DNA from 2 places in the Flavobacterium sp. 2 genome. Region 2 is predicted to be linked to the other one. Evidence: riboswitches for the same ligand, from Rfam matches in the RefSeq annotation. Region 2 holds a riboswitch; the other holds the start of a gene.

Region 1 (6,308 bases), 1.7 Mb from region 2:
GAAGAAATAAATTCTCTGGTCAATTCCTCTTTTGGATCAGCGAAAATTTCTCCGACACTTCCCTGTTCTATCAGTTTTCCGTGGCTGATTACGGCAACTTCATCACAAATCGATTTTACGACTTCCATTTGATGTGTAATAAGTAAAACTGTAATGTTCAAACGTTTATTGATATCTTTCAATAAATTCAAAATTGAACGTGTTGTTGCGGGATCTAAAGCACTGGTCGCTTCATCACACAACAATACTTTTGGATTATTAGCCAAAGTTCTCGCAATCGCCACTCTTTGTTTTTGTCCACCAGAAAGACTTGCCGGATAATCGTTTGCTTTTTCAGCCAAACCTACTAATTGCAGTAATTCCAAAACACGTGTTTTGATTTCACTTTTTGAAGTTCCGGCCAATTCTAACGGAAAAGCAACATTCTCGAAAACAGTTCTTGAAGAAAGTAAATTGAAATGCTGAAAAATCATTCCGATTTGTCTTCTTTCGATTGCTAACTCTCGGTTTGAAAGTTGCATCAACGCTTTTCCATCCACAATAATTTCACCCGAAGTTGGTCTTTCCAACAAATTCACACATCGGATCAAAGTACTTTTTCCAGCACCCGAAGTTCCGATAACACCAAAAATTTTCCCCTGCGGAACTCTCAACGAGACATCAGACAAAGCAGTCACAACTCTGTCTTTCTGATGGAAAGTTTTGGTTACATTTTTTAATTCAATCATTTCTCAATCAAGGTTAAAAACAAAAAAGCCTTTCAAATATTCGTGAAAGGCTTTTTGAAATAAATAATATCATTTTATATAGAAGCCAGCTCAATGAATCGCATTACAATAGTACAGCACATCATACTGTTGTTATAATAATTCTTCATATTCTGGTCGTTTTTTCTCATTGCGATTGCAAATTTAAGTAGTAATTTCCAATTTTAGCACAAAAATCATTAAAACTTTTATTACCCTATCAAAATAATAGATTATTTTTTATTGCAATCTAAACCAATCGTTCACTTCTCTCGAAATGGTATCTTTTATTTCAGGGTTTTCAAATTCATTTGTTGCAGGATTATAGACGTAATCTTTCTGCCATTCTTTATAATACAAAGCCACTTGCTTAATAGCATTACAAATAAATAAAAGCTCTTCATCTGTAGTAATTGGATGCAGTGACAAACGTACCCAACCTGGTTTACTGGTTTGATTTTTATCCAATAATTCATTGGTAATCAAATTGGAACGTTTTTCATCAATATTGAACAGATAATGCGCATAAGTACTCGCGCATGACCAGCCACCGCGAACCTGAATTCCGAAACGATCATTTAAAAGTCTTACGATTAAATTGTAATGAATATCTTCGATCACAAAAGAAACACAACCAATTCGCTTGCTTTTTAAGTCTCCTAAAATGGACAAGCCTTGTATTTTTTGAAGTTTAGAAAAACAAACATCTAATAATTCTTTTTCTCTTTTTGCAATCTGCTCCACTCCCATTTTTTCTTTTAATTCTATTGCCAATGCAGTTCGAATCACTTGCAAAAATCCCGGAGTTCCGCCGTCTTCTCTTACTTCAATTATGTCACTGTACGAATATTTTCCTAACGGATTTGTCCATTTTACATTTCCTCCTCCCGGATTATCAGGAAAATCTGATTGGTATAATTTTTCATTAAAAACCAAAACACCGCAAGTTCCTGGTCCACCCAAAAATTTGTGAGGCGAAAAGAAAATCGCATCTAATTGTTGTTCCGGATCTTTTGGATGCATATCGATTTTGACGTAAGGAGCCGAAGCTGCAAAATCTACAAAACACAATCCACCGTTTTGATGCATGATTTTGGCTAATTCATAATAAGGTGTAATAATTCCAGTAACGTTTGAGCATGCCGTAAAAGAACCGATTTTTACACTTCTGTCAGCGTATTTTTTTATTTCTGAAGAAAGAATTGCCGGATCCACCAAGTTATTTTCATCCGGAGGCAAAATTACAACATCGGCATTGGTTTCATACCACGAAACCTGATTTGAATGATGCTCCATGTGTGTGATAAAAACAACAGGTTTATCATTTGCATTTTCTTTTTGATGATTCTTTCTCAAGCCGATAATGCGCTGTAATTTCGACAAAGCAGCCGTCATTCCGGTTCCGGTTGTAACTAAAACATCAGATTCGTTTGCATTAACCGACTTTTTAATAATGTCTCTTGCTCGTTGATAAGCATAAGTCGAAGCTTTTCCGGTTTGACTTGAAAACGAATGCGTATTGGCAATCATCGGACCAACTTTATTGAGCATAATATCTTCAATCGGGACGTATAATCTTCCGCTGGCAACCCAATCTGCATAAAGCAAATTTTGTTCTCCGTAAACCGATTCAAAAATATGATCAATTCCTAATGTGTTTTCTCTAAACTTATTAAAGTAACACTCAGATTCTGTTGGTTTTGTTGTTGGCTCAATAGCATTCATTTCCCTATCATTTTTAAATTAACAAATTGTATTATCGATTGATTAGTTGTTGCTGACTTTTTTGTCTAAAAGCGATTTTAAAGTTGATTGTAACTCTTCTCCATGAAGATTTTTAGCTATAATAGTTCCTTTAGAATCCACTAAATAATTCGCCGGAATTGCTCTTACGCCATACAATTTTGCAACTGCGCTGTTCCAGAAAAGCAAATCAGAAACATGTGTCCATGTAAGTTTATCGTCCTGAATTCCTTTAATCCAGTTTTCTTTCTTTTTGTCTAAAGAAACGGCGATTATATTAAATCCCTTATCGTGGAATTCTTTGTAAGCTGCCACAATATTTGGATTTTCTCTTCGGCATGGACCACACCATGAAGCCCAAAAATCAACTAAAGTGTAACCTTTTAAATTTTCAGAAAAATGAACCGGTTTTCCTTCTGTATCATTGGCCGTAAAATCTGGCGCTTTTTTTCCAACCGCTAATCCGTCTAATACAATAGCCAAATCTTTTAGTTCTTTCACGTAAGTGATATTCTGAAGACTTTTATCCAACAAAGCAATATTTTTTGTGATTTGCTCTGGAGTAAGTCGATATGACCAGTTTCTATACAAAACATAAGCTGAAACAATCGATTTTGGATTTTCTGTAATGAATTTGCTGATTTCTACATCTTTTGATTTTTTATATGTTTCAAACAAATCTTGTGCAGCAGAACCTTCAACAACTGAATTTGTATAATACTTTTTCGGACTTAATTTAACTGTAATTGGCCCTTTTTCAAGAAAAACATACAATGGCGAATCTGCAGTATTTACACTTAAACCGTATAATTCTGGCGTTTTTACTTTTGTTCTAAAACTGAAATTCCCATCCTTCACTTTTACCGAATCAATTGTGGTAAACATTTTATTATGAAACTTTTGCAAATACACATATTGTGTAACCGTATCGACAACAGTTCCTTTTAACTGCAAATTACTTTCTTGTGCCTGAATTTGGATTGTTCCAAAAAATAAAGCAAAACCTAATAGTATTTTTTTCATTTGTTTTTGATTTTTAGTGATTAATAAGTTTATGATGATTTTTTAAATTGTGTTTTTAAATTGAGCAAAAGACTTCCTGTGCCAATCCTGAAAGACTTGGCAAATCTTGTTTTTAAAAGAAAAATGAAAATCTAAAACCTTTGCATTCGGAAAACTTGAATATTATTTTCTTGAATGAACAAATTGAAACGATCAGAATCGGCGTGTAATAGAACTGACTTGGTTTTCATTTTTTTTAAAATAAATTTTAATACTGATGATCTCATTCAGATTTGTTTTAGAAATCTTTCTTATCTGTCCCGCAAGGCGGGAAGGATTTAGCACCTTGTTTAGCAACAGGTTGCTAAGACTTCACAGGGCCTACTCCCTCAGTCTTTCTGGATAAGTATCATTACAGAAATATTCTGCGTTACAAATATATATTAATTCTACCGAATTAGTCAAGTTTAAAGTTACTTTTTTTGAATTTTATTTTTAATTAAGCGAACTTCACTCAATAATAAACTCAAAAACAATGATTTATAAAACATAAAAATTAGCTTATTATCGATCAAATTAAGTCTATTTTAGCTTTTATATTTAAAAAAAGACATAAAAAAAACTCATTCCGCTTCTGAAATGAGTTCATTATTATCTTAAAAAGTAGCGTAAATACATTATCACGCTTTCAAATCATCAAAATAAGCTGTTGTTTCTTCAATCAAAGAATGCATTAATTCCCCTGCCCTTCTGTGTTTTAGAATTGGTGAAATTTGTCCGCCCCAAAAAAGTATCATATCCCATTTTTCCTGATCTAGTGCCGCTTTTCGCAAATGAGACATAAAAGTAGTCTGCAATGGGAATGGAAGAACATCTGCTTCTTTTCCCATAATTTCTTTTGCAATTCTGCTCGTAATACCACGCCCGAGCCTTCCTGTATAAGCGCGCGATAAAGTTGTATATTTTGATGCATCTGAAAATAACATCTCTCTGTGAATTGGCAAAGCATTTGATTCTTCGGTAGCTAAAAATGCGGTTCCCAATTGAGCGGCGCTTGCTCCTAAAGCCAATGCTGCGGCAATTCCTTTTCCGTTTGCAATTCCGCCTGCAGCAATAACAGGAATTTTTACTTTTTCTCTAATTAATTGCAACAAAACAAAAGTTCCAGTTACTGAAGATTCGGCAGAAGCCAAAAATGAAGGTCGGTGTCCGCCTGCTTCAAAACCTGATGCGATAATCATATCGACGCCTGCATTTTCTAAAAATAATGCTTCGTCTAAAGTTGTTGCAGCGCCAACGGTTACAATTCCTAATTTTTTACATTGTTCCAAAATAGCTGTAGAAAGCGTTCCAAACATAAAACTGAAAACCTTCGGACGAATATCCAGAACAACTTGCAACTGATTTTCAAATCGGGATTGAAATGACGCCGGTTTTTCTGGCAATGGAATTCCGACTTCGTCAAAATAAGGCTTGAACAATTCTTTTGCTTTGTTATATTGTTCATCTGTGATTCCGCTTGGTTCCATATCGGAATCCGAAACCCAAAGATTTAGATTATACGGTTTATTGGTTAAGGCTTTTATCTGTTTGTCAGCTTCATAAATCTCCTGCGGACTCATAGTGTATGCGCCATATCCCCCCAAACCGCCAGCATTTGAAACGGCCGCCGTCAATTCAGGCGTGGACAAATTTCCGCCAAATGGCCCTTGCATAATCGGATATTGAATTCCTAATAATTCTGAAGCTTTAGTATTGTACCACATCACTTTAAAATTTAAAATTATTCGCTTAAATCAGTCAGCATTTTGTTGACAATAAGCCATTTTCCGTTGATCTTATGGAAAGATAAAAAATCACGATAATTAAAATCGTACATTTTCACATTTAGTTCTGCAATCGCGATTGAATTTACGACTTTTATATTCAAAATTTCACCTTTAAAAGGTTTTCCTGAATCTTTTGGACTTTGTCTGTTTTTTACACCATCCAAATAAAGATCCACAGTTTTAAAATACGGCTGACCTTTTACATCTCCAAAAACAAAACTTCCCGGATAAAAAATACTTCCCAAAAGCAATACATCGCCTTCATAAATTCCTTTAAAATAATAGTTTTCAACTGCATCTCTTATCGCTGCAATTTCTGCCTGATTTTCCATTTTGATCGTATTTTGAGCTTTTATGCCCTGAAAACTCCAGAGCATAAAAGCAGTTAATAAAATAGTTTTCATTTTAATTATAAGTTGTGCCCTGCTGCTTTTCCACCGTCAACATTGATAATGGCACCGGTAATAAAATTACTTTTGGCAACAGTGTACACCATTTCGGCAACATCGTCAATTTCTCCAACTCGATTCAGTAAGTGTAAACCAGCGGCCGCATCAGCATTATCACCGTGCATTGGCGTTCTGATTACTCCCGGAGCAACTGTATTGAAACGAATGTTTTGTTTTCCAAATTCCGCCGCTAATTGAACTGTAATAGCGTGAATAGCTCCTTTACTTGCGATAGGTGCCGAAGCTGGCCATCCGCCCAAACCGTGATTTACAAGCGGTGTTCCAATATTGATTACAACACCACCTTTTTGTTCCAACATTTGAGGAACCACAGCCTGAGTTGTAAAATAAGTTCCTTTTAAATTGGTTGTCAAAAATTTATCTAAATAAGCTTCATCAACTTCCAAAAAAGGTTTACTGTCAAAGATTCCGGCATTGTTTACCAAAACATCAACTGAACCAAATTTTTCGATTGCAATTTTTACTAATTGTTTCCCTGTTTCTTTGTTGCTGATATCTCCGGCATACATTGCCAAATT
Region 2 (6,308 bases):
AATGGTCAGATGCTATTTATCATGCTTATGCAGGATTTGTAAATGGAGCAAAAGCATTGTTATTGTCAGAAAACCAAAAAACAAATCACCACGCAGGAATAGTAGATTTGTTTGATACTGTTTTTATCGAAAATAATAAAATCGAATTAAACTCAACTTTTAAAGACTTGGTTTACCAAATCAATAAAAATGAACCATCTGAAGCTTTCGCTAAAGAGTACATTGCTCAGGCAGTTGTTTTCTTTGACAAAATCGAAACTTTCAGAGCTCAGGAATTAGAAAATGCTTAATTTAAAACCCAAAATAACTTTAGTCGGTGCAGGTCCGGGCGATCCCGATTTACTGACGCTAAAAGCTGTAAAAGCATTGGCTGAAGCAAATGTGGTTTTATACGATGCTTTGGCCAACGAAGAAATTCTGGATTATGCACCCAAAAATGCCATTCGAATTTTTGTTGGAAAAAGAATCGGAAATCATGCTTATACGCAGGATCAAATCAATCAGTTGATTGTGGATAATGCACTGACTTACGGAAACGTAGTTCGGTTAAAAGGCGGTGATCCATTTATTTTTGGAAGAGGTGGTGAAGAAGTGGAATTTGCAGAAAGTTTCGGAATCGAAACCATTGTTGTTCCAGGAATTTCATCTGTAGTTGCAGTTCCTGCAAGTCAGGGAATTTCAATAACAAAAAGAGGCGTTTCAGAAAGCTTTTGGGCAATAACCGGAACAACTTCTGATAGAAAATTATCTTCAGATGTAGCTTTGGCAGCACAATCTTCTGCAACAGTTGTAATCTTGATGGGAATGCACAAATTGCCTCAAATAATTGATTTGTTTCAGAAAGAAGATAAAGGAAATTTACCAGTTGCGATCATTCAAAACGGAACAACAGCAGAAGAAAAAGTTGGAGTTGGAACAGTAGATTCGATTCTAAATATTGTAAAAGAAAAAGAATTAGGTTCACCAGCCATTATTGTTTTAGGCGAAGTTGTAAGAGAAAGCAATAAATTAAAAGGATTTTACGAAGAATTTCTATCAAAAGAAATTGCAAGATAAAGTTCCAAAGGAACGATTCATATTGTAGCGTCGGGTTTTAACCCGATGGACGCACGGCAATGACGTTGGATTTTAACCCAATTTTGCCAAAGACAATAGAAAAATCATCTAATTTTGTTTAGATGAAATTAAATTAAAATGGAACAAAACGAATTATATCCCATATTCTTAAAACTTCACAATCTGAACGTTTTAATTGTGGGCGGAGGAAATGTAGGTTTGGAGAAACTTTCTTTTTTGTTAAAGTCAAGTCCAAATGCAAATGTTGAGGTTGTAGCGCCGGATTTTCACTTAGAAATAAAAGTTTTAGCCGAAAATCATCCTTCAATTAAATTGACGGAAGCTAAGTTCAAAAAGAAAATGCTCAAAAAACGTCACATGGTAATTGCCTGTACAGACGATTTAAAAGTGAATAAAAGAGTTTACGAATTGTCGAGAAAACGTTATTTGATTTGCAATATCGCCGATACGCCAGATTTATGCGATTATTATTTAGGCGGAATCGTAACAAAAGGAAATGTAAAAATAGCCATTTCGACAAACGGAAAATCGCCAACAACGGCAAAAAGATTACGTGAGTTTTTCGAAGAAGTAATTCCGGAAGATATCAATCAAATGGTTGAAAATCTGAATGAATACCGAAAAACCTTAAAAGGTAATTTTGAAGAAAAGGTTAAAAGAATGAACGAGATAACCGATTCATTGAAAAATAAGGAATTGTAAGAGTTCCGGAGGAACGTTTCATATTGTAGCGTCGGGTTTTAACCCGATGGATGAATGAGGTTACCTCTTCATTAAAAAATAAAGAATAGAAAATTAGGCAAAGAAATCAATGATAAAAATCATTGGCAGTAGAATAAATTATTCGTTTCTTTGTATTATTAAGAATGATTATAAACAACAACCATAATGATTAAAACAGATATACTTATAATTGGAGCAGGCCCAACAGGTTTATTTGCCGTTTTCGAGGCAGGATTATTAAAATTAAAATGCCACATTTTAGATGCTTTGCCTCAACCAGGAGGACAGCTTTCAGAATTATATCCTAAAAAGCCTATTTACGATATTCCAGGTTTTCCAGAAGTATTAGCTGGAGATTTAGTTGACGGTTTAATGGAACAAATCAAACAATTTGAGCCAGGATTTACTTTAGGAGAACGTGCTGAAACAGTTGAAAAACAAGAAGACGGATCTTTCATCGTAACCTCAAACAAAGGAACTAAATTCCACGCCCCAGTTATTGCAATCGCGGGAGGTTTAGGAAGTTTCGAGCCTCGTAAACCACTTATCGAAGATATCGAGTTTTATGAAGATAAAGGAGTAAAATACTTCATCAAAAATCCGGAGAAATTCAGAGATAAAAGAGTTGTAATTGCAGGAGGAGGAGATTCAGCATTAGACTGGAGCATCTTCTTAGCAAACGTAGCTTCAGAAGTAACTTTAATTCACCGTAGAAACGAATTTAGAGGCGCTTTAGATTCAGTAGAAAAAGTACAGGAATTAAAAACAGCTGGAAAAATCAAATTAATTACACCAGCAGAAGTTATCGGAATCAACGGTGCTGAGCACGTTGAATCATTAGATATCGAAGAAAACGGAGCACACCGTAAAATCGAATGTGACTATTTCATCCCACTTTTCGGATTAACACCAAAATTAGGTCCAATTGGAGACTGGGGATTAGATATCGAAAAAAATGCCATTAAAGTAAACAATGCATTAGATTACCAAACGAATATTCCGGGAATCTTCGCCATTGGAGACGTAAACACATACCCAGGAAAATTAAAATTAATCCTTTGTGGTTTCCACGAAGCAACTTTAATGTGTCAGGCAGCATACGGAATCATCAATCCAGGTAAAAAATATGTATTGAAATATACAACGGTTTCTGGAGTAGATGGTTTCGACGGAACTCGTAAAGAAGCTCCAAAAGCGGTTGTTAAAGCGATAGTTTAATTTGAGGTGCTGAGGTTCTAAGGGACTAAGGTGCTAAGATTTTTATATATAAAGCTCAAACTTTTAGTTTGGGCTTTTTTTAATTTGTAATTTTCAGAGATATTAATTTCAATACTTATGAATTCAAAGAAAGAGAGTAATAGTTCTATTTTAAATCAGAAAGATTGGTCCGATAATTTGTCAGAAGAAGAATTAAAGGAAATAGAAATAGGAATTGAGCAAGCAGAAAATAATCAGGTTACTGATCATGAAGAGGTAATGAAAGTATTCTTAAAATATAAGATCAATAGTCAAAGGATATTCTAAACTTAGTTCCTTAGAATCTTAGCTCCTTAGTACCTTCAAAAAAACCTTAGAACCTTAGCAAGTAAGTCCCTCAGAACCTTAGAAAAAAAACATTTGCAAATAGAAACCCTATTTCATACCTTTGCACTGTTCTTAAAATTATTGTCAGTTATCACGAAAGGCGGAGGGATAGACCCGATGAAACCTTAGCAACCCTTTATCATAAAGAAGGTGCTAAATTCTACTTTATACGATATTTCCAGTATTAAAGATAGATAACACAAATACATACTCGTATTTCTCAAAACTTTTCTCGATAACATATAATATTTACTGAAACAGATTCTGTATCAGGAGTGAATCATTGGCGCATTTTTGCAGTCAATAGTTCCCGCTTTTCGTTGCAATCATTTTGTCCGCCGCGGCGGACAAAATAATTTCCACTTCAATCGGGGCTAATGAGCCAGCAATAGTGTGTTTTTGGAATTAATGTGAAAAAAATATCCGAAGCAAACCTAACAGGTTTTAAAAACCTGTTAGGTTTAAACTTCACAATCATAATAAAAAAAACTTAGCATCTTAGAACCTTAGCGTCTTAGCAGCTAAAACAAAAAAACATGGCAATTACAATTCAAGAAGCAATAAAAAAAAATATCCTAATCCTAGATGGAGCAATGGGAACAATGTTGCAACGCTATAATTTCTCAGAAGAAGATTTCAGAGGAGAGCGTTTCAAAGATTTTCCGCATCCGTTAAAAGGAAACAACGATTTACTATCCCTAACACAACCACAAGCAATCCGCGATGTTCATGCCGCTTATTACGAAGCTGGTGCTGACATTGTAGAAACCAATACCTTCTCAGGAACGACAATCGGTATGGCCGATTATCACATGGAAGATTTGGTTTACGAGTTAAACTACGAATCGGCAAAAATCGCAAGACAAGTAGCCGATGAGTTTACCGCAAAAAATCCGGAAAAACCTCGTTTTGTAGCCGGTTCAATTGGACCAACAAACCGTACAGCAAGTATGTCGCCAGATGTAAACGATCCGGGTTACAGAGCCGTAACATTCGACGATTTACGAATTGCGTATAAACAACAAGCAGAAGCTTTAATGGACGGTGGCTGTGATTTACTTTTGGTAGAAACAATTTTCGATACTTTAAATGCAAAAGCAGCACTTTTTGCAATAGAAGAAGTAAAAGAAGAACGCAATCTTAATATTCCAATCATGGTTTCAGGAACAATTACAGATGCCTCTGGAAGAACACTTTCAGGACAAACAGTTGAAGCATTTTTGATTTCAGTTTCACATATTCCGTTATTAAGCGTAGGATTCAATTGCGCCCTTGGAGCCGATTTGCTGAAACCGTATTTGAAAACATTAGCGCATAACACAAGCTTTAATGTTTCAGCACATCCAAATGCAGGATTGCCAAATGCTTTCGGGCAATACGATGAAACGCCAGAGCAGACTCAGGTATTCATTAAAGAATATTTAGAGGATAATTTAATTAATATCATTGGAGGTTGTTGCGGAACAACTCCAGATCATATTCGATTAATGGCTGAGGTTGCGAAGGATTATAAGCCTAGAGTGGCGCCGGTTATTGCATAATTCATAAATGAGTTTTTCAATAAATATGAAGAAGATTTTGTTCTTGGAAAGCAAAAAATAATAGTAAAGCGAAATGAATAATTGGAAGACTATTTTTTTATTTATGATAGCTGGTTTACTAATATATGAAGTATGTAGGAATATTCAGCAAGATAATTATAGGAAATCTTTCAAAGGCGAAACAATTGCGTTAGTAACTATAAACGAAGGTTCCAGAGAAGATAAAGTTTTAAGATATTATTTTTATACAGATCGAAAGATTTTAGGAAAAATTGGAAATAGATCACGTTATAATAGTTTATACAAAGAGATAAATAAGTTTTATAGAGTAAAGTACGATATGAATAATCCTGAAGAAAATGAAATTTTCTTAGAAGAAGAATTAAAACCTGATTCTTTATCACTCGTAAAAGTGGGTTTTACTAAAACTAAATATTATGAATATGATGATGCGATCGCTAAATATTTAGAGAAATCAAAATGGAAATGATTTCGGTGAAAAACAAAACGTTATTATGAAACCGAGTTTGCGTGAGGGATAGAAGTGAAAAGCCCACAGCCTGACGAAGGAAGAGCGAGGACTTGTAACGGATAGCCCGGTTCGCCGCGGCGAATCACGCCCAAATTAAAATATTGAAAACGAATATACCTACAAGGCTTTAAAAACCTCGCAGGAAAGAAAATAGAATAAAAAAACTCAGAATCTAAGCATCTTAGCCCCGATAGCTATCGGGGTAGAAACTTAAAAAGAAATGACAGAAAAAAGAAGAGACCTTGTATTATCAGGATTAGAACCGTTGATTATTACGCCGGAAAGTGTTTTCGTGAATGTTGGTGAGCGTACAAATGTAACAGGTTCAAGAAAATTCTTGAGATTAATCAAGGAAGAGAAATATGACGAGGCGCTTGATATTGCAAGACAACAAGTAGAAGGTGGAGCACAGATCATCGATATTAATATGGATGAAGGAATGCTTGACGGTGTAAATGCAATGACTAAATTTTTGAATTTAATTGCGGCAGAACCAGACATTTCGAGAGTGCCGATTATGATCGACAGTTCGAAATGGGAAATCATCGAGGCAGGTCTAAAAGTAGTACAAGGAAAAAGCGTTGTAAACTCGATTTCGTTAAAAGAAGGCGAAGAAGCCTTTATTCATCACGCGAGATTAATCAAACGTTACGGAGCGGCGGCAATTATCATGGCTTTTGACGAAGTTGGTCAGGCCGATAATTACGATCGTCGAGTAGAGATTTGTCAGCGTTCGTATGATATTTTGGTGAACAAAGTAGGATTCCCTCCGCAGGATATTATTTTCGATTTGAATATTTTCCCGGTTGCAACGGGAATGGAAGAGCATAGATTGAACGCTTTGGATTTCT

Evidence for each region. A riboswitch is a leader RNA that binds a small molecule or an ion and turns the genes downstream of it on or off. The one in region 2 is predicted to bind S-adenosylmethionine.
Region 1: linked by a shared signal. The riboswitch ahead of ACNFIH_RS02845 (redoxin domain-containing protein) and the one ahead of ACNFIH_RS10125 (homocysteine S-methyltransferase family protein) in region 2 are both predicted to bind S-adenosylmethionine.

Annotation. Positions count from the first base shown of each region.
Region 1 covers NZ_CP188206.1:689,631-695,938, forward strand. Annotated here, with positions in the region: gene metN (methionine ABC transporter ATP-binding protein MetN) at 1-728, opposite strand, end outside; gene ACNFIH_RS02840 (aminotransferase class V-fold PLP-dependent enzyme) at 987-2,471, opposite strand; gene ACNFIH_RS02845 (redoxin domain-containing protein) at 2,514-3,512, opposite strand; SAM riboswitch class I at 3,800-3,900, opposite strand; gene ACNFIH_RS02850 (NAD(P)H-dependent flavin oxidoreductase) at 4,172-5,257, opposite strand; gene ACNFIH_RS02855 (nuclear transport factor 2 family protein) at 5,275-5,724, opposite strand; gene ACNFIH_RS02860 (SDR family NAD(P)-dependent oxidoreductase) at 5,730-6,308, opposite strand, start outside.
Region 2 covers NZ_CP188206.1:2,362,526-2,368,833, reverse strand. Annotated here, with positions in the region: gene ACNFIH_RS10150 (HEPN domain-containing protein) at 1-290, shown strand, start outside; gene cobA (uroporphyrinogen-III C-methyltransferase) at 283-1,056, shown strand; gene ACNFIH_RS10140 (precorrin-2 dehydrogenase/sirohydrochlorin ferrochelatase family protein) at 1,195-1,779, shown strand; gene ACNFIH_RS10135 (NAD(P)/FAD-dependent oxidoreductase) at 1,966-3,018, shown strand; gene ACNFIH_RS10130 (hypothetical protein) at 3,136-3,324, shown strand; SAM riboswitch class I at 3,470-3,585, shown strand; gene ACNFIH_RS10125 (homocysteine S-methyltransferase family protein) at 3,921-4,925, shown strand; gene ACNFIH_RS10120 (hypothetical protein) at 4,999-5,415, shown strand; gene metH (methionine synthase) at 5,678-6,308, shown strand, end outside.